4 regions of the Ancylobacter sp. G4_0304 genome follow, and region 1 is predicted to be linked to each of the others. Evidence: predicted binding sites of a transcription regulator. Region 1 holds the regulator's gene; each other region holds the start of a gene.
What was found. Region 1 encodes PhoB, which activates phosphate uptake and scavenging genes when phosphate is short. Its sites were predicted from a motif close to TGTCATNNANCTGTCAT; they were not measured.
Positions count from the first base shown of each region.

Region 1 (4,298 bases):
TCGCCTTCGGCGTCCGGCTGCATGAGAGCCTCTCCAAGGCGCAGATGGACGAGCGCGTGGAATGGTGCCTGCGCAAGGCCGCGATCTGGGAAGAGACCAAGGACCGCCTCCACACCTCCGCGCTCGGCATGTCGGGCGGCCAGCAGCAGCGCCTGTGCATCGCGCGCACCATCGCGGTGCGCCCGGAAGTGATCCTGCTCGACGAGCCGACCTCGGCGCTCGACCCGATCTCGACCTCGAAGATCGAGGACCTGATCGACGAGCTGAAGCAGGAATTCACCATCGTCATCGTGACGCACAACATGCAGCAGGCCGCGCGCTGCGCCGACATCACCTCGTTCTTCTATCTGGGCGAATTGATCGAGGTCGGCCCCTCGGCCGAGATCTTCACCAATCCCCGCGAAGCCCGCACCCGCGACTACATCACCGGCCGCTTCGGCTGAGCGAATGACGAGAGAGGTTCATGCCATGACCGAACATATCGTTTCGTCATTCGACACCGATCTGAAGGAAATCGGGCGCCGCGTCGTGGAAATGGGCGGCCAGGCCGAGCGGCTGGTGGCCGATTCCGTGGCGGCTCTGGTCAAGCGCGACACCGAGCTCGCCCAGAAGGTCATCGTGCTCGACGGCCCGATCGACCTCCTGCAGCGCGAGATCGAGGAAAAGGCGATCCTCACCATCGCCCGCCGCCAGCCGCTGGCCGGCGACCTGCGCGAGATCGTGGCCGCCATGCGCATCGCCAACGATCTGGAGCGCATCGGCGACCTCGCCAAGAACACCGCCAAGCGCGTGCTCGCGCTCACCGGCGAGTTCCACCCGCAGAAGCTGGTGCGCGGGGTCGAGCACATGTCGGGCATCGTGTTCGAGCAGCTCAAGACCGTGCTGGACGCCTATGCCAGCCGCGACGACGCCAAGGCGGTCGAGGTGTGGCAGCGCGACGGCGAGGTCGACGTGCTCTACACCTCGCTGTTCCGCGAACTCCTCACCTACATGATGGAAGACCCGCGCAACATCTCGCTGTGCACCCACCTGCTGTTCTGCGCCAAGAACATCGAGCGCATCGGCGACCACGCGACCAACATCGCCGAGACGGTGCATTACCTCGCGACCGGCACGCTGCTCACCGAGGAGCGGCCCAAGCAGGACACGTCCAGCCTTACTTCCGTGGCGTTCCCGTCCTGATCGTCAGGCGCGGCGTGCGGCGAGGATAGACCATGCCGACCAACATTCTGATCGTGGAGGATGAGGAGCCCCTCACCCTCCTTCTGCGCTACAACCTCGAATCCGAAGGCTACGCCGTCGAGAGCGTGGCGCGCGGCGACGAGGCCGAGACCCGGCTGCGCGAGAGCGTGCCGGACCTCGTGATCCTCGACTGGATGCTGCCGGGCCTGTCGGGCATCGAGCTGTGCCGGCGCCTGCGCGCCCGGCCGGAGACCGAGCGCATGCCGGTGCTGATGCTCACCGCCCGCGGCGAGGAGACCGAGCGCGTGCGCGGACTCGCGACCGGCGCCGACGATTATGTCGTGAAGCCGTTCTCGGTGCCGGAGCTGGTGGCGCGGGTGCGCGCCCTGCTGCGCCGCGCCAAGCCGGACCACATCTCGACCCTGCTGCGTGCCGGCGACATCGAGCTCGACCGCGAGACCAAGCGGGTCCACCGCTCCGGCCGCGAGCTGCATCTGGGGCCGACCGAGTTCCGGCTGCTGGAGTTCCTGATGCAGTCGCCCGGCCGGGTCTATTCCCGCGAGCAGCTTCTCGACGGCGTGTGGGGCCAGGACGTCTATATCGACGAGCGCACCGTGGACGTGCATGTCGGCCGCCTGCGCAAGGCGCTGAACCGCCCGCGCCAGCCCGACCCGATCCGCACCGTGCGCGGCTCCGGCTACTCGTTCAACGAAATGTTCGCCCGCGCCCATTAAGGGCGCAGGCGCCGCAACGAAATGTTCGCCCGCCCCATTGAGGGCGCAGGCGCCGCAACGAAATGTTCGCCCGCCCCATTGAGGGCTGGCGCTTCGACAAGACGATCGCCCGCGCGCCGCAAACGCGCGGGCGTTGTCGTCAGGCGGACAGTGCCGTCAGGTCCGTGTGATCGAGAGCCCGCCATCGACCAGATGCGCGGTGCCCGAAACGAAGGACGCATCGTCCGAGGCGAGATACAGCACCGAGCGCGCCAGTTCCTCCGGGGCTGCCACGCGCTTCAGCGCGTGCAGCCCGGTGATGAAGGACTGCGCTTCGGCCGTGCCGTTGGCTTCCTTGTACATCTCGGTCTCCACCGCGCCGGGCAGCACGGCATTGACCCTGATGCCCTGCGGCCCGAACTCGGCGGCCAGCGCCTGGGTGAGCCCGATCAGGCCGGATTTCGAGGCGGCATAGGCGGCAAGGCCCGGAAAGGCGGTTGTGTAGCCGACGAAGGTCGAGGTGAAGATCACCGACCCGCCGCCGGTCTTCAGCATCTGCGCGATCTGGTGCTTGGCGCCGAGGAACGAGCCGGTGAGGTTGATCGCCAGCGTATCGGCCCAGCCCTCCTCGGAAATGCCCGTGCTCGGACCCTTTTCGCCGAGCGTGCCAGCATTGTTGAAGGCGATGTCGAGCCGGCCATAGCGCTCGGCCGCCAGCGCCACCAGCGCCTGCGCATAGTCTTCCGAGCGCACGTCGCCGGCGAGCGCGACTGCCTCGCCGCCGGCGGCCACGATCTCGGCGACCGCCGCGTCGAGTTCCGGCTGGCGGCGGGCGCCGAGCACCACCTTCGCGCCTTCCTTTGCAAACAGCACCGCGGTCGCGCGGCCGATGCCGGAGCTGGCGCCGGTCACCAGCGCGACCTTGTTGATAAGACGGGACATTGACTTCTCCTGCAATGAACGATCCGCCGCCGGGGCTTCCGGGGGCCTGTGTCACGCAGGAGTATGGCAAGGCCACCGCGTTCGGATTAGCCTGAGGAGAATGGAAATCATGTCCGGAAAATCCGAACGATGAAAATCGACGGCATCGCCGCTTTCGTCGCCATCGCCGAGGCCGGCTCGATCAGCGAGGCCGCGCGCCGGCTGCGCCTGTCGAAATCGGTGGTCAGCGACCGGCTGGCCCAGCTCGAACGCCAGCTCGGCGCCAGGCTGGTACATCGGTCCACCCGCAGCCTGTCGCTGACCGAAGACGGGACGACCTTTCTAGAGATGGCCGCGCAGTCGCTGCGCGGGCTCGACGCGGCGGCCGCCGCCCTGGCCGAGCGGCGCGGCACGCTGGCCGGCCCGTTGCGCATCTCCGCGCCGGTGACGCTCACCGCCCTGCATGTCGGCCCCGCGCTCTATCCCTTCCTGCGCCGCCATCCGCAGATCGAGCTGAGCATCGAGCTCGACGACCGCGTGGTCGACGCGCAGGCTGAGGGCTTCGACGGCGTGATCCGCCACGGGCCGATGCGCGACAGCCCGCTCACCGCCTGGCGCCTCGCCCGCAGCCGCCGCGTTCTGGTGGCCTCGCCCGATTATCTCGAACGGGAGGGAACCCCGGGCGACCTTGCCGGGCTCGAACACCATCGCGGGATTTTCTACACCCATCGCGGCCTCGCCGACTGGCGGTTCGCGACCGAGGCCGGCTTCGTGCAGGTCCGCGCCAGGATCGGGCTTCAGGTCAACAACGGCATGGTGATGCGCGACGCGGCAATCGCCGGCCTTGGCGTCACCATGCTGCCGCTGTTCATCGCCGGGCCTGAAATCCGGGCCGGCACGCTGCGGGCCATCGACATCGGCGCCGAGCCCGAGGCGGAGTTCATTTATGTCGCGCACCCGGAGGGCCGCAATCCGACCGCCAAGCTGCGCGCGCTGGCCGACTGCCTGCGCGAGGCGTTCGGCGATCCGCCTTACTGGGAAGCCGGGCTGTAGCCGTGCCCGCCAGCCTCACGCCCCGCGATTGTGCCCCTTCTTGGGCCAGTTGTGCGACAGCGTGAAATCGGCGATGCGCGGCGCGATCTCGGAACGGAAGCGCGAGCCGTTGAACACGCCGTAATGGCCTACCGTCGGCTGAAGATAATGCACACGCATGTCCTCCGGCAGGCTGGAGCACAGGGTCTGCGCCGCGCGGGTCTGGCCGACGCCGGAGATATCGTCGTTCTCGCCCTCGATGGTCAGCAGCGCCACGTTGCGGATCTTCGAAGGGTCGACCTTCTCGCCGCGATGCGTCATCTCGCCCTTGGGCAAAGCGTGGTCGATGAACACGGTCTGCAGCGTCTGCAAATAATATTCAGCCGGCAAATCCATGACCGAGAGATATTCGTCGTAGAACTCCCGGTGCTTAGCGGCGGAATCGCCGTC
Region 1 covers NZ_JAZDRM010000007.1:87,012-91,309, forward strand. The annotation lists gene pstB (phosphate ABC transporter ATP-binding protein PstB) at 1-443, shown strand, start outside; gene phoU (phosphate signaling complex protein PhoU) at 469-1,182, shown strand; gene phoB (phosphate regulon transcriptional regulator PhoB) at 1,215-1,916, shown strand; gene VRZ77_RS06005 (SDR family oxidoreductase) at 2,073-2,837, opposite strand; gene VRZ77_RS06010 (LysR family transcriptional regulator) at 2,967-3,869, shown strand; gene VRZ77_RS06015 (polyhydroxyalkanoate depolymerase) at 3,885-4,298, opposite strand, start outside.

Region 2 (4,298 bases), on a different contig from region 1:
GCCTCCAGCACCTTCTGGCCTTCCGGCACCACCTCGTTGCCGATGCCATCGCCGGGGATCACCGCGATGCGGTACGTACGCATGTCTCGTCTCCTGGTGACGCCCGGCCTAGACATCGCGCAGGGCGGTTGGCGGCACTTTCCAGCCGCGCGTCGGCGTCGGCAAGGCGTGTCTTGCACGGTCGGCTGCGGGATGTGCCGTTCGAACGGGAAATGCCTAGGCAGCGGCGGGGATCGGGGCTATTCGGCCACGGAACGCTTCCCTCACAGCCTTTCCGGCCGTTCGCCGTTTCTGGCGGCGCGGCCCGTCCTTTCGGTCCCCGATGCCCTTCCGGTTCAAGCTCCTCGCCCTGCTGGTCGTCCTGCTTTGGGCGCTCAACATGATCGTCATCAAACTTGGGGTCGCCGCGTTTCCGCCGATCCTGATGAGCGCGCTGCGCTTCGTGCTGGTGGCGGCTCTGGTGGTGCCGTTCACCCGCATCCGTCGCGACCAGTGGAAGGGCGTGGTGTTGGTGTCCTTCACATTCGGCACGCTGCATTTCGGCGTGCTGTTCCTGGCGCTGGAACGGGCCGAGGCGGGCACGAGCGCGATCCTGATCCAGCTCGGCGCGCCGATCGCCACCGTTCTCGCCTGCCTCGTGCTCAAGGAGCGGCTGGGGCGGCTGCGGCTGCTGGGGCTCGCAATTTCAATCGCGGGCATCGCGCTACTGGCGGCCGGGCCGACCATGCCGTCGCCTATGCCCTTCACATTGCTAGTAATCAGCGCCACCGCCTGGGCGGTGACCAATCTCATCATCAAATCAATACCCGGCGTCTCGCCGATGGCGATGATGGGTTGGTCGTCGCTGCTCGCGATCCCGCAACTGCTCGCCGCCTCCTGGCTGCTGGAGGGCGAGCGCTGGTTCACCGCGAACTATGCCAGCCCCTTCGGCTGGCTCGCCGTGGTCTACAGCGCTATCGGCTCGTCGATCATCGCCTACGGCGCCTGGTACTGGCTGCTCCAGCGCTATCCGATCAATGCGGTGGTGCCGTTCTCGATGCTGAACCCGTTGCTCACCGTGCTGCTCGGCATCGTGCTGATCGGCGACGTGCCTTCGCCGGTGAAGATCGCCGGGGCGCTGGTCATGCTGGTCGGCGTCGCCCTGATCCTGCGCCGGCCGGCAGGTAAGTTGGCTGCGCCGACCCTGCCCGACACGGCTTGAGACGGCGCGAACCTCCCCGGACACACCGGGGAGGCCGTCGTCTTGGTGCGGGCGTCACTTCGCCTTCAGGAACTCGCCGACTTCCAGCAGGATCAGCTCGTTGTCGTCGGCCTGCTTGAGGTCCCGCGAGGAGGAGAACGGCAGGTTGTTGTCGTTGCCGACCACGATATGGTTGGCGTCGACCACGTCGACATTCTCGATGGTGAAGAACGGGAAGGTGAGCACGCCGTCATTGAGCGGCTTGCGCGCCAGGCTGGAAGGGTCAGCGATCTTCATCAGGTCGATATGGCCGATCTTGCGCACCGGGCCGCCGGCATTGGTGTCGGTCAGCTCGATCTTATAGATGCGCTTGAACTTCGCGAGGTCGTGGAAGCAGTCCGGGCCCTTGGTGCCCTCGGCGCACGCCTTGTCGGCGGTGCCTTCGCCATTGTCGCGCTCGATGATGAGCCCCGTCGTGCCGTCGATCATGTTGAAGTCGCCGATGGCGTTGCCGTTCTGCTCCAGAACGTACTGCCACATGCGGCCGGTCCATTTCTCCGCGGCCACGTCGAATTCGAGGATCGGCAGGAACTCGCGGCCGTCGGCGGTCTTCTGCCAGTCCTTCTTGTCGGTGTCCCAGAGCGGGCCCTCGAGTAGCGCGTAGAGGAACCGGCCATCCTTGGAGGCAGCCATGCCCTCATACCCCTTGGAGCGGCGGGCATTGAAGCTGGCGGGGGCGTTCGGCGCGCCGGCCGAGGCGACGGCATAATGATCGGGCGAGCGCACCGGCATTTCCCCCGCGACGGTCTCGAACACGCCGAGCACCTTGCCGCTCATGTCGGCCTTGATCAGAAAGGGGCCGAATTCCTCGCCGATCCAGAAATTCCCGTCGATGATCTGGAAGCTTTCGAGATCGAAATCGGCGCCGGTGAGGTAGCGCTTTTCCGTGCCCTCGTGGACGATACGGAATGGCACCTTCTTGTCGGGATCGGTGAGGAACACTGTTTCGACCGGGGTGAAGCTGCCGGCCTTCCAGTCGATGGTGTACCGGTTGAGGTAGAGCGCGGAATCCGGGCTGTTAGCCTTCGCGCCCATGCCGTTGTCGGTGATGATCCAGAACGAGCCGTCGGGCATGGTCTTGATGCCGGAATGGCCCTGGCGCGGCTGGCCCTTGAACGGCAGGGAGATGCCGGTCGGGCGCCCCGCCGACTTGCCCATCACCGTGCCGAGGGCCTCGACGCGGGTGCCGGTGGTGAACTTGCCGGAGGTCTTCAGGTCCTCGGGTGCATCGGCCGGCATCTCGATGAAGCTCGCGGCCGAAAGCACGGCATGGCCGGCGAGCGTGGCCGGATAGGTCTGGTCGGCGATCGCGCCGGTGCTGAAGGCTATCAGCGCGAGGGCGGCGCCGGCGAGCAGGCGGGTGCGGGACATCAGCGGTTCTCCTTGTCGACGGTCGACCGATCGGCCGACGCCGCTTTCCTGACCGTCATCCGTGTCCGTTGCGTTACGTCTAGGTGACCCCTCGATGACGTCTCCCGGCCCGCAGGCGCGGAATGTGGCCGCTTCCCGTCGCGCCGGGCTCGACGCGGGCGCGCGCTTGAGGCTTATCTCTCCCCCATGAGTCTCGTTCTTCCCACCGCCGCCCCGGCGCCCCGGCCGTTCCTCGGCGTTGCCCGCTCGGCGACCGGCCGCTTCTGGCGCGAACGCCTCGACGTGCGCGGCGCGCAGGCGACCATGGCGATCGTGCAGCGCCATGGCGTGCCGGAACTGCTGGCGCGTGTGCTCGCCGGGCGCGGCGTTAGCCTCGACGAGGTAGACGCTTGGCTCGACCCGACCATCAAGCGCCTGCTGCCCGATCCCGATACGCTCACCGACATGGAGCCCTGCGTCGCGCGGCTCGCCGAAGCGGTAGTGACGGGTGAGCAGGTGGCGGTGTTCGGCGACTACGATGTCGACGGCGCCACCTCGACCGCGCTGCTCGTGGAGGTGTTGCGTGCCGGCGGGCTCGATCCGGCGTTCCACATCCCGGACCGCATCTTCGAGGGCTACGGCCCGAACATCCCCGCCATCGAGGCGCTGGCGGCCAATGGCGCAACACTGCTGGTGACGGTCGATTGCGGCACAGCCAGCTTCGAGCCGTTCGCCCGTGCCCATGAGATCGGCCTCGACGTGGTGGTGATCGACCATCACCAGACCGGCGAGGAACTGCCGCAGGTCGCGGCGCTGGTGAACCCGAACCGGGCGGACGACCTGTCCGGGCTCGGCCATCTCTGTGCGGTCGGGCTGGTGTTCGTCGTCGCGGTCGGGCTGGTGCGCGAGCTGCGCCGTCGCGGCTGGTGGAATGCCGCGCGGCCGGAGCCGGACCTGCTCGCCGCGCTCGACATGGTGGCGCTCGGCACGGTGGCGGATGTGGTGCCGCTCGTCGGCCTCAATCGCGCCTATGTCACCAAGGGCCTTATCCAGCTGCGCAAGCGCCAGCGGCCGGGGCTGACGGCGCTGATGGACGCGGCGCGGCTCTCCGGCCCGCCCAAGGCATGGCATCTCGGCTTCCTGCTCGGCCCGCGCATCAATGCTGGCGGGCGCATCGGCGATGCCGCGCTCGGCGCCCGCCTGCTGCTTTGCCAGGACCCGATCGAGGCGGCGGCGCTCGCGGTGGAACTCGACCGGCTCAATGCGGAGCGCCAGCAGGTGGAACGCGCCATCGTCGCGCAGGCCGAAGCCGAGGCGGAGGCCGCGCTCGGCCTGTCGGGGGAGGGGGCGGTGATCCTGTCCAGCGGGCAGGGCTGGCACCCCGGCGTGGTCGGGCTGGTGGCGGCGCGGCTGAAGGAAAAGTTTGGACGCCCCGCCTTCGCCATCGCCTTCACCGGCGCCACCGGCGCGGGCTCGGCGCGCTCGATCCCCGGCGTCGATGTCGGGCGCGCCGTGCGCGGCGCGGTGGAGCGCGGCCTTCTGGTGAAGGGCGGCGGCCACGCCATGGCGGCGGGACTGACCATCGAGCGCGAGCGGCTGGGTGATCTGCGTGCCTATCTTGAGGAGGTGCTCTCCAGCGCGGTGGATGTCGCTCGCGCGGTCGACGAACTGGCGATCGACGGCGCGCTTTCGGCTGGCGGGGCGACGC
Region 2 covers NZ_JAZDRM010000011.1:70,743-75,040, reverse strand. The annotation lists gene VRZ77_RS08480 (tartrate dehydrogenase) at 1-83, opposite strand, end outside; gene VRZ77_RS08475 (DMT family transporter) at 323-1,201, shown strand; gene VRZ77_RS08470 (esterase-like activity of phytase family protein) at 1,256-2,611, opposite strand; gene recJ (single-stranded-DNA-specific exonuclease RecJ) at 2,798-4,298, shown strand, end outside.
Region 2: VRZ77_RS08470 (esterase-like activity of phytase family protein) is a predicted target of PhoB. The motif match lies at 2,695-2,711, and genes of this name have one in related genera.

Region 3 (4,298 bases), on a different contig from region 1:
GGCCGAGGCCGCAGGAGGCCTTCTCGTTGAAGATCGGCGTCGGCGAGCGCGACAGGCGCTCATAGACCACCAGACGAACCGAGTTGGAGCCGATGTCGATAACGGCGGTCGGCGCCCCGGAAACGAGGCCGTTGGCGGCCCCGCTCAGCATCTCGCTCATGCGGTCACGCGCGGTTGCGACGGCGGACGAGGCTGCGCGGCGAGGAGTCCTTGAGCGATTTTCCACGTCCCGACAGGCTCGGATTGGTCATGAAATACTGCTGGGCGTTGAATGCTTCCTCGCCCTCAGCCGGCACTATGCGTTGAGACGAGCCGTCCGGCAACACGCGCCAGCTCTGCTGGTTGTCCTGAAGGTTGGCAACCATGATCTGGTCGAGGATCTGCATGTGCACCGTCGGATTGGTGATCGGGCACAGCGATTCCACGCGCCGGTCGAGATTGCGCGGCATCAGGTCGGCGGAGGAGATGTAGACCGCCGCCTCCGGGTGCGGCAGGCCGTGCCCGTTGCCGAAGGCGTAGATGCGGGGATGTTCGAGGAAGCGGCCGACGATCGACTTCACGCGGATGTTCTCCGAGAACCCCGGCACGCCGGGCCGCAGGCAGCAGATGCCGCGCACCACGATGTCGATCTGCACGCCGGCCTGGCTGGCGCGGTAGAGCGCGTCGATCACGGTGGGGTCGACCAGCGCGTTCATCTTCAGCCAGATCACCGCCGGGCGGCCGGCGCGAGCAAACTCGATCTCGGCGTTGATGTGGTCGATGATGCGCTTCTTGAGCGTCAGCGGGGCGATCGCCATCGCCTCCAGCTCCGCCGGCTCGGCATAGCCGGTGATGAAGTTGAAGATGCGCGCCACGTCGCGGCCGATCACCGGGTCGGCGGTGAAGAACGACAGGTCGGTATAGATGCGCGCCGTGATCGGGTGGTAATTGCCGGTGCCGACATGGCAGTAGCTGGCGAGTTGGCCGCCCTCGCGGCGCACCACCAGCGAGAGCTTGGCGTGGGTCTTCAGCTCCAGGAAGCCGAACACCACCTGCACGCCGGCGCGCTCCAGATCGCGGGCCCAGCGGATATTGGCTTCCTCGTCGAAGCGGGCCTTGAGTTCGACCAGCGCGGTCACCGATTTGCCGGCCTCCGCCGCCTCGGCCAGCGCCTTGACGATCGGGCTGTCGGAGGAGGTGCGGTACAGCGTCTGCTTGATGGCGACGACATTAGGGTCGCGCGCCGCCTGCCGCAGGAACTGGATCACCGCATCAAAGGATTCGTAGGGGTGGTGGACCACGAGGTCCTTCTCGCGGATGGCGGCGAAGCAGTCGCCGGCATGGTCGCGGATGCGCTCGGGGAAGCGCGGATTATAGGGCTTGAACTTGAGGTCGGGCCGGTCGACGCCGACGAGCTGGCTGAACTCGTTCAACGCCAGCACGCCGTCGACCAGCATCACCTCGTCGGCCTTGATGCCGAGTTCGCGGGTGACGAAGTTGCGCAGTTCCTCGGGCATGGAAGCATCGACCTCCAGCCGGATCACCGTGCCGAGACGGCGCCGCTTCAGCGCGCTCTCGAACAGGCGCATCAGGTCCTCGGCCTCTTCCTCGACTTCGAGGTCGCTGTCGCGGATGACACGGAAACCGCCCTGGCCCTTCACCTGATAGCCGGGGAACAGGCGGCCGATGAACAGGCCGATCATCTGTTCCAGCGTGATGAAGCGCTGGACGCCGTTCTCGCCGTCCGGCAGCCGGATGAAGCGGTCGATCTTCGCCGGCACGCGGATCAGCGCGTTCATGGCGCGGCCGTCGCTGATGCGCGCGAGCTGGAGCGCCAGCGAGAAGCCGAGATTGGGGATGAACGGGAACGGATGCGCCGGATCGATGGCGAGCGGCGTCAGCACCGGGAAGACGTGGGCGAGGAAGAACTCGTCGAGCACCGCGCGATCGGGCTTGAGCACGTCCGCACCATCGACCAGTTCGACGCCGACAGCCTTCAATTCGACGCGCAGGCCGCGCCAGCGCGCCTGCTGGTCGTTGGCAAGGCCGGCCACCGCCTCGCTGATCAGCGGAAGCTGCTCGGCCGGGGTGAGGCCGTCGGGGCTCTTGCCGCCATAGCCCTCGCGCACCTGCTCCTTGAGGCCGGCCACGCGGACCATGAAGAACTCGTCGAGATTATTCGCCGAGATCGACAGGAAGCGCAGCTGCTCCAGCAGCGGATGGGCGCTGTTCGACGCCTCTTCCAGCACGCGGCGGTTGAACTGGAGCCAGGACAGCTCGCGATTGATGAAGCGTTCCGGGGACGCCATCAGATCGGCTTCCAGGGTCGTCGGCTGCACCGCCTCCGCCGTCTCCGGTACAACTTCCAGCACCGGCTGCCTCTCGGTATCGGCCACGATGTCGGCTCCCTTGCTCTTGCTCGCTACCCGCTTGGTTCGCCGGGAAGTTCGCCGCGCTTCATGACCGCTGGATGACATTGAGATCTTAACCTTAGGTCAACTCAAGTGAATGGGAAGCCGGCGGACGACGCATCGCCCTCCGCCTCGTCGGTTTGCGTGCGCTCGCGCAGCAGTTCGGCCGCCAATGCGCGGGTCAGAGGCCGCTTGCGGGCGAGCGCCTCGCGGTCCAGCGCTGCGACGAGGTCGCGCAGCGCCCCGATGGAGCGCTCGACCCGCGGCAGAAGATAGCTCAGCAGCGCGTCGTCTGGGGAAATCTGCCGGTCGGCGAAAAGTTTCACCGCGACCATGGCCAGCAGACGGTCGTCCGGCGCGCCGAGGCTCACCGCCGGCATCGCCCGCAGCCGCGAGGCGAGATCGCGCGTGGTCACCTCCTGCGCCAACGCGGCCGGCAGGCGGCGCGTGGTGACCAGCACGCTCGCGCGCTGTTCATTGGCGAGATTGATGAGGTGGAACAGCGCCGTCTCATCGAACGGTCCCTCGCCGAGGTCCTCCAGAACCAGCGCGCCGCCGGCCAGCAGCGAGGGCACCGCCGCCGCCTCCAGCTTTGCTGCCGGTAGGACCGGGGCGCCGGCCTCCTCGGCGAAGATCGCGGCGAGATGGGACTTGCCGGAGCCTTCCGGCCCGCTCAGCGCCACCAGTCGCGCCGGCCAGTCCGGCCAGGCATCGATCAGCGCCAGCGCCGCTTCATTGGCGGGAGCGGGCAGGAAATCGGCCCGCGCGCGGCTTTCCGCATGCGGCAGGTCGAGGGGAAGCTGGCGCGTGGCCATGGCCTAGCTCATCAGCCCGTCTTCGGCGGGCGGCTCCTCGCCGGTGTAGAGCGGGCTCGCCAGATATTGCTTGATGGCGAAGCGCACCAGCACGCCTGCCGCCGCCGCCAGCGGCACCGCCAGCAGCAGGCCGAGGAAGCCGAGCAGATAACCGAAGGCCAGCAGGGCGAACATCAGCCACACCGGATGCAGCCCGACGCTCTCGCCCACCAGCTTGGGCTGGAGGATGTAGCCCTCGATGAACTGGCCGAAGAAGAAGATGCACAGCACGACCACGATCATGGTGTAGTCCGGGAAGAACTGCACCACCGCGACGCCGGCCGCCAGCACCAGCCCGGTGAGCGAACCGACATAGGGGATGAAGGTAATCATCCCCGAAACCAGACCGATGACGAAGCCGAAATTCAGCCCCGCGACGGTCAGGCTTAGCGCGTAATAGAGGCCGAGGATCACGCAGACCGCCGACTGGCCGCGCACGAATCCTGCGATCGCGTGATCCATCTCGGTCGCCAGCTCGCGAAGCTGCGGACGCTGCTTCACCGGCAGCCAGGAATCCACCTTGTCGATCATGCCGTTCCAGTCGTTCAGCATGTAGAAGGCGACGACCGGGGTGATGACCAGCAGCGAGAACACCGAGAGCAGCGCCTGCCCGCCGGTCCAGATCGATTGCAGCAGGGTCAGCAGATAGGCCGCGCCTTGGGTGGCGAGGTCGCTGAGCCCCTGCCGGATCTGCGGCATGCGGTCGCCGATCACCGAGCGCAGCCAGTCCGCCTTCTCGCCCGTCGCAAGATTCTGCAGCTTCACGATGTACTCGGGCAGGTTCTGGATGAAGGCGGCGAGTTGCGAGGAGAAGATCGGGAGCACCAGCAGCAGCAGCGCGATGCCGAGCAGCAGGGTCACGGCGATGGTGAGCAGCGAGGCCAGCAGCCGGTTCATGCCCAGCCGCTCAATCCGTGTGGTGACCGGGTTGAGGAAATAGGCCAGCGCCATACCGGCGACGAAGGGCAGCAGCACGCTGGACAGCAGCCAGCAGGCGAGCACGAACACCGCCAGCATCGAAAGCCAGAACGTCACCTGCTTATGCCAGATCATG
Region 3 covers NZ_JAZDRM010000029.1:27,272-31,569, reverse strand. The annotation lists gene VRZ77_RS16175 (Ppx/GppA family phosphatase) at 1-160, opposite strand, end outside; gene VRZ77_RS16170 (RNA degradosome polyphosphate kinase) at 165-2,288, opposite strand; gene VRZ77_RS16165 (chromosomal replication initiator DnaA) at 2,480-3,205, opposite strand; gene VRZ77_RS16160 (AI-2E family transporter) at 3,209-4,297, opposite strand.
Region 3: VRZ77_RS16170 (RNA degradosome polyphosphate kinase) is a predicted target of PhoB. The motif match lies at 2,439-2,455, and genes of this name have one in related genera.

Region 4 (4,298 bases), on a different contig from region 1:
GTCGCGTATGCCAACCAAGCCGCGTTCGAGCAGGCCCACCGATCCGACGCGGACGCTTTCGATCTGGCCATGGCTCTTGACGGTCGCGAGCGCATTGAAGAGGCCTCCAAGCGGATTGTTGATCTCGTGGGCCAGCGCCGACGCCAGCCGCCCGAGGCTGCCGAGGCGCTCTTCCTCGGCGAGGCGCTTTGACAGTTCCTGCCGCTCGGCCGTCGAATGCACCAGTTCGTTGTATGCCTGAAAGAGACGGCCAAACTCGCCATGGCTGGCGGCAACGATGTCCGGCGCGATCGCCGCCACATGATTCTCGCGCGCATTGCCCAAATGGTCGGACAGGATACGGATCGGCCGCATCATCCGCGCAACCAGCAGCCAGCCCGCCGCCGCCAGGAGAAAGGTCAGAACCCCGTTGGTCAGTATGAGCGCCGTCAGCACATCCCGTCGCTCGATCGCCAGATGGCGGGTGTCGAAGCTCGCATAGATCGTCCCTACTTTTCGCCCGGGGTAGGAGAGTTCGCGCTGGGCATGGGCCCGATCCGCACCGGAATCGAAGCGGAAGGTCTCCCGGCCGGTGGCGGCGATGATTGATGACGACACCATTGCGCCAACGGGATGGGCGCGCGGATCGGAAGCGGCAATCACACGATTGTCGGCATTGGCGACAATTGCCTCGACCGGCCGCAGGCTCTTGTTGAGCTGCTGCGCCCGCTCGATTGCGTCGAAAACTTCCCAGACATCGTCGCGTAGGATCGAGGGCGCGGCCGCAGAAGACAGCCCGTCGAGATAGCTCTGGGTCAGCTCACGAAGATGGCGCTCCTGAGTGTCGTCGAGGCGCGACAGCACACGTTCGGAAAGAACGACGCCGACGAGCACCATGAGCGCGGCCACGGCCAGAGGCACCTTCAGTGTCACGGGCCAATTGCGAGGATTGACCGACGCCCGCATCGACTAGCCCTCAAGCGCTACGAGGGCCGCCTTCGTAGCGATCGTGTCGAAGAGGTCGGCGTCCTCACGCGCAAAACTGTCGAGGCGCAACATGGCGAGGATCGCGCGTCCTTCCATGTCTTCGGACATATTCAGCAGGGCAGCGGACAGTCGCGCGAGGTGCTCCTTGTCCACGGCGACTCGCGGCGCGGCGATTGGCGGGAAGCCGAGCCATTCGGAACGCCGGATGATGCGGGTGCGGGCCGTGAGTTCCGGCTCCAGTTCGGCGACGACCTCATAGACATAGCCGTCCACCGATCCTGACATGGCGAGCCCGGATGCGACAGCGCGAATGACGTTCCTATGGCCATAGGTGAAGAATGTCCGCTCGAAGAACGTCTCCGGTCGGGCATGAGCCTCGGCCAGAGCCGCGCGCGTGACAAGGAAACCGGAATTGGAATCGGGGTCCGAGAAAGCGTGCACATCGCCCTTGAGGTCGGAAAGACCTTCGGCGCGACGATCGGCATCGACGATCAGATAGGACTGATACAGCAGCCTGCCACGCCATCGCGGTACGGCGACCAACTGAAGCTCGGTCTCGTGCATGACATAGGGGTAGCCGCAGATCCAGGCCGCGTCGATCTGTCTCGAAATAAGGAGGGCGACAATTTCCTGATAGGTGCGGCGGGTAACCAGATTGACCGGAAAATCTGTCGTTCGTTCAAGGTATGTTTGGAGACGCCCAAGCAATTCTAGATCGGACGTAAGAAAAACGGGCGTTAACCCGAAGCGTATTTCTGATGCTTTGGCATGCGATAGACGAGAAAATAACGCAAGGGAGGCGATGAAAGACGCCGGCCCCGTCAAAAAAACGCGCCGATCCAACCCGAAGACGGATTTCCGAGACATGGCGTTTCCTGTTTGGAGTTCTTCTTTTTCCAGTCAGGTTACCTTGTTTGGGGGGCAACGGAAATAGAACGAGCCATCACAAAACTCTCGGATTGACCGCCACGCCTCCATCAGCCCCCTTTGGTGTCACCGGACTGTCATCCTGGACTGCTACGGCGCCAAGGAAATCGCGCAATGATGGCTGGTCGCCCCGAGTGACTACCGGCTGCGTTACCAATCCAAGAGGATTCCGGGCATGAAAGTCGGCATTAACGGCATGGGACGGATCGGGCGGCTGGCGCTCAGGGCAGCGGCGGGGGCTGCCGAGCGCCAGGGGGACGATCCGCGTGCCGGCAACCGGCTGGATGTGGTCCACTTCAACGAGATCAAGGGCGGCGCGGCGGCCACCGCGCATCTCCTCGAATTCGACAGCGTGCAGGGTCGCTGGCGCGCGCCGATCGAGGTTGCCAGCGAAGACGCCATCATGATCGATGGCACGCGGATTTCCTTCTCCGCCCATGCCGCGCCGGGCGATATCCCGTGGGGCGACCTCGGCGTCGATGTCGTGCTGGAATGCACCGGCAAGTTCCTGACCCCAGCCGTCCTCCAAGGGCATCTGGATCGCGGCGCCAAGCGCGTCATTGTCGCCGCGCCGGTCAAGGACCCCTCGGTGCTCAACGTCGTGGTCGGCGTCAACGAGCATCTCTATGAACCGTCGGTGCATCCCATCGTCACGGCGGCGTCCTGCACCACCAATTGCCTCGCGCCTGTGGTGAAGGTCGTCCATGAGGCGATCGGCATCCGCCACGGCCAGATCACCACCATCCACAACCCGACCAACACCAATGTGGTGGTCGACGCCCCCCATAAGGATCTGCGGCGCGCCCGTTCCGCCATGCTGTCGCTGCAGCCGACCACCACGGGGAGCGCTACCGCCATCGCGCTGATCTATCCCGAGCTGAAGGGCAAACTGAACGGTCACGCGGTGCGCGCGCCGGTGCTGAACGCCTCGCTCACCGACGCGGTGTTCGAAATGAAGCGCCCGACCAGTGTGGAAGAGGTGAACGAGCTATTTCGCGCTGCTGCGCAGGGGCCGCTCAAGGGCATTCTCGGCTATGAGCCGCGCGCTCTTGTGTCTGCCGACTATGCCCGCGATACCCGCTCCTCCATCGTTGATGGCCTCTCGACCATGGTCACCGACGAGACGCTGCTCAAGGTCTACGCCTGGTACGACAATGAGATGGGCTATGCCTGCCGCATGGTCGATCTCGCCTGCCACATGCAGAAAGTCGGAATCTGACCATGTTGGCTTCCTCAGGCAGCGGGCTGCGCAACTACGCCATCGTGACGGCGGCCTATTGGGGCTTCACCCTCACCGATGGCGCCTTGCGCATGCTGGTGCTGTTCACCTTCTTCCAGCTCGGCTATTCGCCCTTCACGCTGGCCTTCCTGTTCCTGCTCTATGAGGCGGCCGGCATCGGCGCCAATTTCATCGGCGGCTGGCTGGCGGCGCGCTACGGCATCACCCGCATGCTCACAGTCGGGCTGGTGACGCAAATTTCCGGCTTCCTGCTGCTCTCCGCCGTTTCGCCGGAATGGGGCAGTGCGTTGCTCGTCACCTGGGTGCTGCTGGCCCAAGGCGTGTGCGGCGTTGCCAAGGACCTCACCAAGACCGCCTCGAAATCGGCGATCAAGATCACCGAAGCGCAGGCGGGCGGTGAGGCCGAGGGCCGGCTTTTCAAATGGGTCGCCTGGTTCACCGGCTCGAAAAACGCGATGAAGGGCGTCGGCTTCTTTCTTGGCGGGCTGCTCCTGCAGCTGGTCGGCTTCCGCTACGGGCTGTGGCTGATGGCGGGAGCGCTGTTCCTCGTCATGCTCGGCGTGGTGTTCTCTCTCCCCGCCATGATGGGCAAGGCCAAGGCCAGCGCCAGCGCCCGCGAACTCTTCGCCAAGTCCAAGGGCATCAACCTGTTAGCGGCCGCCCGCGTTGCGCTGTTCGGCGCGCGCGACGTGTGGTTCGTCGTCGGCGTACCGGTGTTCCTCTATGCCAACGGCTGGACCTTCACCATGGTCGGCGCCTTTCTGGCGCTGTGGACCATCGGCTACGGGCTGGTACAGGCGGCGGCGCCCTCGCTGGTCGCCCGCAGCCCCGATGGCCTGTCGCGCGAAGTGCCGGCGGCCCGCTGGTGGTCGCTCGCGCTCGCCGCCGTGCCGGCGCTCATCGCCGTGGCGCTGGCGCTCAATCCGCCCGATCCGACCCTTGCGCTGGTCGTCGGCCTCGCCGTGTTCGGCATCGCCTTCGCGGTGAACTCCTCCGTGCACTCCTATCTCGTTCTCGCCTATGCGGGCTCGGAGAAGGCGGCGGAGGATGTCGGCTTCTACTATGCGGCCAACGCCGCCGGGCGCTTCCTCGGCATTCTCGCCTCCGGCTTCCTCTATCAGTTCGGCGGCATCTATGCCTGCCTCATCGGCTCCGCCGTGATGCT
Region 4 covers NZ_JAZDRM010000037.1:17,358-21,655, forward strand. The annotation lists gene VRZ77_RS18135 (sensor histidine kinase) at 1-888, opposite strand, end outside; gene VRZ77_RS18140 (PhnD/SsuA/transferrin family substrate-binding protein) at 949-1,833, opposite strand; gene VRZ77_RS18145 (ArsJ-associated glyceraldehyde-3-phosphate dehydrogenase) at 2,069-3,112, shown strand; gene arsJ (organoarsenical effux MFS transporter ArsJ) at 3,115-4,298, shown strand, end outside.
Region 4: VRZ77_RS18145 (ArsJ-associated glyceraldehyde-3-phosphate dehydrogenase) is a predicted target of PhoB. The motif match lies at 1,958-1,974, and genes of this name have one in related genera.